DNA from 2 places in the Bacillus swezeyi genome. Region 1 is predicted to be linked to the other one. Evidence: riboswitches for the same ligand, from Rfam matches in the RefSeq annotation. Region 1 holds a riboswitch; the other holds the start of a gene.
What was found. A riboswitch is a leader RNA that binds a small molecule or an ion and turns the genes downstream of it on or off. The one in region 1 is predicted to bind thiamine pyrophosphate.

Region 1 (4,276 bases):
ATTAATAATTTTTTCAAATGATTAACGGCATCCTTATGAAGCAGATGATGTCCGCTTTTAGCAACCATAACTGGGTCCATCACATACGATTGGATATGAGCCGCTTTTAATTTTTCAGCTATCAGTTCAATAATTTCTACACTTGCAAGCATACCAGTTTTTACAGCATCTGGTTTTATGTCTCCAATGACACAGTCTATTTGCTGAGATATATTATTCAGAGATACCTCCTCAAAACTTTTCACACCAAGTGTGTTTTGAGCAACAACTGATGTAATAACAGCCATTCCATATACTTGCTGTTCCTGAAAGGTTTTTAAGTCTGCATGAATTCCCGCTCCCCCGGTTGGATCTGTTCCAGCAATCGAAAGTGCTTTGTAGATATCCGTCAACTCATACTCCTCCTTAGGTAGGTTTAACTGCTTCAAAAATTATAAAAGGTGGATATTCCTTTTCACTTTTCCAATTATTAAATTTAAATTTTTGTTCGATAGCCTTTAACTGCTCTCCGTCAATTTCGTTTAACGTTGGTTCTAGTAAAGTTACACTTTCAAAACCTGCATTAGATAAAAGTTTATAGTACATTGACTTCGGCCAATGAAAGTCATTTAAAATTAAATCTGCTTGTTCAGGAACATGAAGCCACTCATTTCTTTCTTCTCCATAAGAATATTCTTTCCCCGGTATTCCGTTGCGAAAGGTTGAAAATTCTATTCCAGTTGAATCAGGGTTCGTATCGAGTATAACAAAAGAAGCGCCCGGTTTTAACACACGAAAAATTTCATCCATTATTCTTTTGATACGTTGATCACTATCTGTATTAATAAAGACGTAACAGGCCATAGCAGCATCAACTGAATGATCTGGTAAGAAGAAAAGATTATCATGTTCAATTAAATGATAGTCAACATGTGGATGCTTTCTTTTTGTCTTTGCTATATCTAACATCTTACTTGATTCATCTACTGCGATTACATTGCAATCTATTCTGTCAGCTAACCTATATGCTACCTTTCCGGGACCACAGCCAAAATCGAGCACCTTTTTAATATCCTCTTTATCAAATTTACGAAAAACATACTCAAAACCTAATGTTTGTTCTAAAACGTCGTTATAAGCATCGAATTTACCAGCAACACTGTCTTCTTTCCAAGAAGTTTTCATTAAATTTCCTCCTTTTGTTTAGTTGAGAAATAATTAAACCACTTATTTCTAACAAAAAATTGATAAATAGGAAGTAAGCCTTGAAATAGAGAATGATCCATATCTCGTTTATAAGCAATATGCTGATATATACTGAAAAGTAAAAGAATCTGTTTCCAATATTCAGGTAAGTCTAGAGTTTCAATATCCTGCTTTGACATTGAAATTTGATCTTTTCTAAGCAAAGCCTCATATTCTAAAACTGTTTCGATGAAGGGCCAATTATTCCCGGTAGGCATTTTAGGAAATTCAAAAGCCGAGATATCATTATGGGTTTTTGCTTCCTCAAGTACTGTTTTTGCCCATTCGTTGTCCGACTCGTAAATATGAATGGAACCAACATTATGGAAATATTCCCCGACTTCTAAATGAAGTTCTCTCGCCATTAATTCTTGCATAAATGTAAAAGAGAACAGATCACTAATCATCCCTCGAAATGCATCATTTGCACGCATTACGGAAGACATGTATAACTTGTCTTCTCTTATGAAAAATTGCAAACCGATTGTGCAAGAAACATCAATGTTTCCAGAAACGAAGAGTTCCGAGGCATCGAATATTTGAATAAATGCCCTTTTTGAATCAATGTCTTCTTGTGTCAAAAGATTTTTTATTCTATTCCATTGATTTAGTTTTGCGTTTCCAAATTCAAATATTTTAGGACCATACGCAGTACCTGTTAATGTTTTTTTATTCATTGAATATAAAGGCATTTTTTTATTGTAATAACTAATAAAATCTAAGTTATTACTCCCCGATAAATACCATAAAACTTCAGCAAAATTAAACACGATATTTGTTTTTCTAGAGGGTAAGTAAGTGACACGTTCTATTGGATTTTCAAGGATCAGATGATAGTTCAATTGTTCTTTGCTTTTTTGTCCACGCGGTGAATTCAAAAATTCAGGGTTGTAATAGATGTCATACAGGGTTTCCATATATGCTTCATGAAAAGTTTTCTTTCTCATTTAGATTCCACCTTTTATTTCATAAGGATACTTTTAATCTTCTCTAATAAATCATCAGTATCTTTAAAATTAATGTATTCAACATCAGCTACTACATTTAACCCTTGAATTAAGAATGCGTAATCCCTATCATTTTCTAGTAATAACACTATCTTTTTTTTCAAGGCAGAAGCCCATCCAATTTCTATATGCGTTCCAGGAGAAGCCGGTGAGCCAGGAAAAGCTACAAAAAGGTCGCAAGTGCTTATTTCATCAAAATCAATTTTAGTGCACTGTTGGGGTGTCATGAAATCTTTCCCCCATCCTTCTCGCTTGTGAGCATTATGAACTAACCATCCTTCATTTTCAAAAAAAGAAATTAATGACTCCAACTTTCCCCTTTCATGTAAACTCATCAATCCAGTATTCTCATCTACTAAACTTTTAAAAGGCCCTGCTAAAAAAACTTTTTTAGTTGTCACTTTAATATCATCCTTTCAAAATAAATAAAGCCACTTTCATATGGAAAGTGGCTTAAATATAGATAAGATAAAAAATCTCTCTAATTTTTTCACTTCCCTACGCTGGTGTTAACCAAATCAGGTTCAAAGGGTCAGGACTTATGTCTCTTCTCAGCTTCTAAAGCTCCCCTAGTGGATAAAATATAAATATTTACTTTAATCCTAAACTATTCCATGTCATTAGTCAAACAATGATAGGATTAAAAAGGAAGCAGCTAATTATTATTTAAAAGTGGATTCCATCAAACAACTGAGATAACAGTTTGCCTTCCCATTTCCTTTTCCAAATATGCCAAATAAGTTTGACATAATGAAAACAATCATTTACGACAAATATGTAAAATATCTTTTCCATAAAGGAGTTTTTATGGAAAAAGGTTATAAAACATGCTAGAAAGGAAAAAGGTTTTTCTCAAGAGCAATTGGCCAAAGCGTGCGGCGTTTCCCGTCAAACCATTAATGCTATTGAAAATAATAAGTATGATCCGAGTTTATCTCTTGCTTTTCAATTGGCATATTGTTTAGGGGTAACAGTTGACCAATTATTTTTATTCGAATCAGAAAGGGATGTCAGAAATGAGAAAAATTGAAGTGTTTAGTTTGCTATTTCTAATCATTATTACCTTATACTTCGAGGGAACTTTACTGAGCTATATTAAACAACATCGGACGTTACTGAAGGGATTTTATTGATTAATTTGCTATTAGCATGGGGTCAATTCTTTATATGGAGAACGAAAAATAAAGTAAAGAAGGATGAAATGGGTAAATAAATACTAAAAAAAGTGCTCCAATGAGTTACAACATCGTTTTTATCACTTTATTTACTCTTTGGATCATCGATTTCTTTTTCATTAATAACGGAAAGAACTATATATTATTTGTCGCTTTTTGCATTGCATATATAACTTATCCCTAATCCAATTTGTTTTGGTAAAAAACATATATAAGAGGATAACAAGAGTTAGCCTACTCAATGATTTTTATCTTTCTGTTTAAATTATAGAACATACCTGCATCATTTGGTATGTTCTTTCTTATGCTGTGAATCCAGGCGCATCTCCATTCAAACTTCCCTTTCTCAGGAATAGGTACGCAGAGTAACGTTAGCAGTTCTGCTGACTCAAGCCGGCTTGTTGTGTTTGCATTGACAATTATCCATCCATTCCAAAACCTGCTCATTTTTTGAATTTATATATGATTACTGTGGTAATCTAAGGATAGTCAATAAGGAAAGAAGGTGATCCCATGCCCACTAACAATAAACCCAATAGATTAATCGCTGAGAAGTCTCCGTATTTACTCCAACATGCTCACAATCCTGTGGATTGGTATCCGTGGGGAGAAGAAGCCTTCGAAAAAGCAAAACGCGAAAACAAGCCGGTTCTCGTCAGCATCGGCTATTCGACTTGCCATTGGTGTCAATAAGAAACTAAGATAGAAATATTATCTTAATCATAAACATAAATCTACATGTGATCGGGCATAGTTAATATACATGAAGGAATTGAAAGAAATAACAATAACTTCAGATTGTTCCCAAAGTTTACTGAAAACCCTTGATTTTTGATGTTGAACCTTTTAAATATTTGATATTTTGGGGTT
Region 2 (4,276 bases), 1.3 Mb from region 1:
GCAAGCTCCGCTTTGAGGAATCAAAACAGCAAAGCGCTGACGATATTGATCATGAGTTTCCTCTCATCGCCTCTTTTAAAGAGGTATGACCAAATGGCACATTGTTCAAGGAACGCCGTCTTCGTATAAAACAATAGAGAAAACAGCTGCTCCGCGCATGATGTTTTCGGTTGATTCTGGGGGTGAAGCTCTAATGAATGCAGCACTGTATGCGATCAGCACATCGTCCATTTTTTAAAACCTTTAGGTGTGCGATGAAAAAGATCACCATCATGACCATGGTGAATATCAATGACAGTGATCCCATTTTTCTTTTACACACCTGTACCCTTAAACGTGTTGCGTCCCCAAAAAATCACATATCGTTCAACTATTTTTTAACTTGGCTGTCGATTGTCTGACAATCAGTTCAGGTTTGTAAACAGTGGAATGCTCAAGCTGGTCTGCATTCCGGCCCTCTACTTTGGCGATCATCCATTTGGCCGCTTCGATTCCCAATTGCATTTTCGGATGGGTGACTGATGTCAGCTTCACTTCAGAGGCCTGGCTTAAATGTGAATCATCGTACCCGACAATCGATATGTCTTCAGGTACTTTCAAGCCAAATTCCCTTACCACATCAAGTACCATAAGAGCAACTTCGTCATTGTAGCAGAAAATCGCTGTCGGCCGTTCGGAAGAAGACAGCCGCTTTCTTACTTCGGATACCGTCTTTTCTTTTTTGTTTTCTGTCGTGTATGTAACGACCATCTCAGGATAAAATGACAAGCCGTTTTCTCTAAAGGCGCGGATAAAACCTTTCATTCTGTTGACACCCTGCATGTCATCCTGTTTAAAAAACCCAAAAACTCTTTCATGGCCGAGCTTGATTAAATGCTCAGTGGCGATAAAGCCGCCATGCTCATCATCCAAAATGAAATGCGGCGGATTTAATTCCTGATAAAACTGATTAATCATCAAATATGGAATATGGTGCTGTTCGAGCGTCAAATAATAGTTTAAGTTCGGATTAAAGCTTCCGGTTTTCGTCGGCTCTACAATCAGTCCGTCAATTTTTTTATCAAGCATATTCACGAGGCACTGTTTTTCTTTTTCAATATCATTATTTGTACTTGCCACGATCAGCGTATATCCTTCGCTCGACAGCGAAGATTCAATTCCCCTTATAATAGAAGGAAAGATGTAGTCGGACAGATATGTCGTGATGACTCCGATCATTTTATTTCTTTCCCTTCCTTTTTCCGAAAGCTGAAGACGGTGCGAACAATACGTCCCTGACCCCTGCTCTCTGTAAAGAAGGCCTTCATGGACCAGGTCGCCGATGGCCTGCCGAATCGTATGCCTGCTGACATCGAATATTTTCATCAATTCATTTTCAGAATGAATTTTTTCTCCAGGCTTAACCTTTCCCTCGTATATCCATGACTTAATTTGATTTTTGACCATGCTGTATTTTGTATGCTCACTCATCAGATCAACCCTTTACTGCATCTTGTACGTACGAATAAGTTCTATTATAAAGGAAAAGCCGATAGCATTGCTACATATTGGAGAAATTAAGCAATTTTTTTTGAAAATGAAGCTTGTCGTCCGTTTCGTTTTTTAGTATAGTAGAATATAACTAAATAACCGATGACCACAAGGGGAGCCTTCAGGCTGAGAGTGAACGAACCGTTCTGACCCTTTGAACCTGTTAGTTAACGCTGGCGTAGGGATGTGGCAAAGTCATTCTAACTTGCATCCAAAGCAGTGCGTGGAAAACTTTCCTACTCCTTCCCCGCATTGCTTTTTTTATTGGGAAAGAAGTCCAGTATCCCTTTGTTCATCAAAAGTGAGGGTAATCATGAATCAATCAAAACAACTTGTACGTCTTATTGAAATTGCGATCATGACCGGAATTGCCATCATATTGGATATGGTGTCCGGAATGTTCTTAAAAATGCCCCAAGGCGGTTCAATTGCCGTCATGATGATTCCGATTTTTTTGATCTCCTTTAGATGGGGGTTGAAGGCGGGGCTGACAACTGGATTTTTAGCCGGATTGCTCCAGTTTGTAAGCGGGGGGCTTTACATTGCTCATCCCCTGCAGTTTCTCCTTGATTATTTTATCGCGCCCACGGCCGCTGGAATCGGCGGGGCATTTGCCGTTCCGATCCGTAAAGCGTCCAGCGAGAAAAAAAAGGGCAAACTTGCTTCATATGTTACACTTGCCGTTTTTATTGGAAGCGGGCTGAAGTTTCTCTCCCATCTGATCAGCGGCGCCGTCTTCTTCGGACACTATGCGCCTCAAGGCACACCTGTCTGGATTTATTCATTAGTATACAATGGAACATACATGCTTCCATCTTTCATCATTTGCACAATCGTACTGTGCCTGCTGCTGCTCACGGCTCCAAGGCTCTTGGGCAGGCAGATGGAAATGAGATAAATATAAAAAACAGCGGATTGACATGGGCTTCCGCTGTTTTTTATCCTTTTATTAAATCTGCCACCAATACATACCGCTCCGGTGCAGCCCCAATGAAATCAAAGGGATAGCAGGTCGATACGGTCAACGTCGCTCTCGGCTTCGGGACAATAACCGTCCGGTCATCCGCATCTACGATTCGAACCTTTTTCACTTTGTATGTAAAAGTTCCATAGACAGCTTCAACAATTAACCGATCCCCTTTGCCCACTTCTCCGAGCTTTCTAAAAACCGTATCGCGGTGGCCTGATAAAACCGAATTGTCCTCTTCCCCAGGTAAAACAGAGCCGGCGAAATGGCCCACACCTTTTTGCAATTCATCTTCATCTGTCCCATGATAAATCGGAAGCCTTGCATTGATTTTCGGAATCACGAGATCGCCGATTTTTTCACCGGTTTCAAAAGTTTGATCTATTGCGATCTTTTCTTTTTTCGCCGTTTGAACGGGCGGTTTTTCAGTTGTTTTCTCTTCTTTCACCTGCTGAAATGAAAAAAGGGCGTAGCCATGTAAAAGCTTAAACACATTCGTTGTTATAAAATATAATCCAGCAGCTACCATAACAATGGCGAAAAGCCAAATGACCTTTTTTCGCAATGTCTTAATCTCGTTTCACTCCTTACAAAAAACGCCCATTCTAAACAAGATGAGAATGGGAAGTTACATTTAAGCCGCTTTGCGAAGCCTTCTGATCAAGAAAAATCCGCCTAGCATCAGAACAACACCAAGAAGTGACCATTCCGCATAGTGTCCGGCCGTTTTTGGCAGCTTTGCACCTTTAACCGTCTTTTTCACGTGAGATGTTTTTGTTTCATGTTTGACAGCAGTTTTAGTTTGCTTCACTTTTGCCCCTGTATCATGTATTAAATCCGATCCAATCATTTCAGGTGTCAGCAAAACATCCAAAATGAAATGGCCTTGCAAGTCATAAACTTCCACAAGGAGGCTTGCTCCCTTCAGATCGTCCGCACTGACCAGCGTCGTCAAAGTCACCGCTTTTTTCTTTCCGTCTTTGACGAGGTAATATTTTGTCTTCACTTCAAGCGTCTTCTGAACGTCATTCAAAACTGAAAGCATTTCAGCGATGTCTTGAGCCGACAGCTCTGACACCGACTCGAAAGCAGCGACCGCTTCAAGCCGCTCTCCAAGCGCCATCAGATCATTTTCAAAGTTTGGATTTTTGTCCCGCACATTGCGGAGGTGATCGACGAGCTTCTCCCACTCTAGGTCATCCACACCCAGTTCTTGAAATAAATTTCCGATCTCCAGATCGTCTTCTTCATATGTCACCATAAATAGAGCATCGTCCAATTCATACTCAAACACAAATACGTCGAGAATGTTTTGACCGCTTTCCATATAGCCATTTTCAACGAAAAGATCAACCGCTTCTTTTTCACTTAATCCGTATTCTTTTAAATATGATGCCAAAAGCTTTTCGGTCAGCCTTTCTCCCAAAAAGTCTCTTAACTCTTCTACTGAATCAAAATCTCTCAAACTTTCATCATATGTATCTTGTAAATAGGCTTCCATTTCTTTTTCTGTTATTCCTATTTCTTCAAGATACTCATTAAGCTCAGCCTGTTTCGGTGCGGCAAAAGCTTCTGCTGCAGGTGCTAAAAACAGGACGCAGACCAGCAGCGACACCAGCCTCTTTTTCATTGGATATCACCCCTAAATTTATCTTTCCTTTTGATTATAATGGAATTTTTTAAAAAAACATGTATTGTAATAGAAGTTTTTTTCATCTATAATATTCTGTCCTTTTGGCACTTTAAAAAGAGGCATAATGTTTGCTTCTATTGAATGTA

Region 2: linked by a shared signal. The riboswitch ahead of thiT (energy-coupled thiamine transporter ThiT) and the one ahead of RBH91_RS01245 (nucleoside 2-deoxyribosyltransferase) in region 1 are both predicted to bind thiamine pyrophosphate.

The regions. Positions count from the first base shown of each region.
Region 1 covers NZ_CP133085.1:211,748-216,023, reverse strand. Annotated here, with positions in the region: gene thiD (bifunctional hydroxymethylpyrimidine kinase/phosphomethylpyrimidine kinase) at 1-392, opposite strand, end outside; gene RBH91_RS01255 (class I SAM-dependent methyltransferase) at 406-1,164, opposite strand; gene RBH91_RS01250 (thymidylate synthase) at 1,164-2,171, opposite strand; gene RBH91_RS01245 (nucleoside 2-deoxyribosyltransferase) at 2,186-2,632, opposite strand; TPP riboswitch at 2,710-2,812, opposite strand; gene RBH91_RS01240 (helix-turn-helix transcriptional regulator) at 3,052-3,261, shown strand; partial or broken gene RBH91_RS01235 (DUF255 domain-containing protein) at 3,920-4,093, shown strand.
Region 2 covers NZ_CP133085.1:3,453,301-3,457,576, forward strand. Annotated here, with positions in the region: gene RBH91_RS17185 (GntR family transcriptional regulator) at 367-1,470, opposite strand; TPP riboswitch at 1,632-1,732, shown strand; gene thiT (energy-coupled thiamine transporter ThiT) at 1,844-2,428, shown strand; gene RBH91_RS17195 (class D sortase) at 2,469-3,026, opposite strand; gene RBH91_RS17200 (processed acidic surface protein) at 3,132-4,127, opposite strand.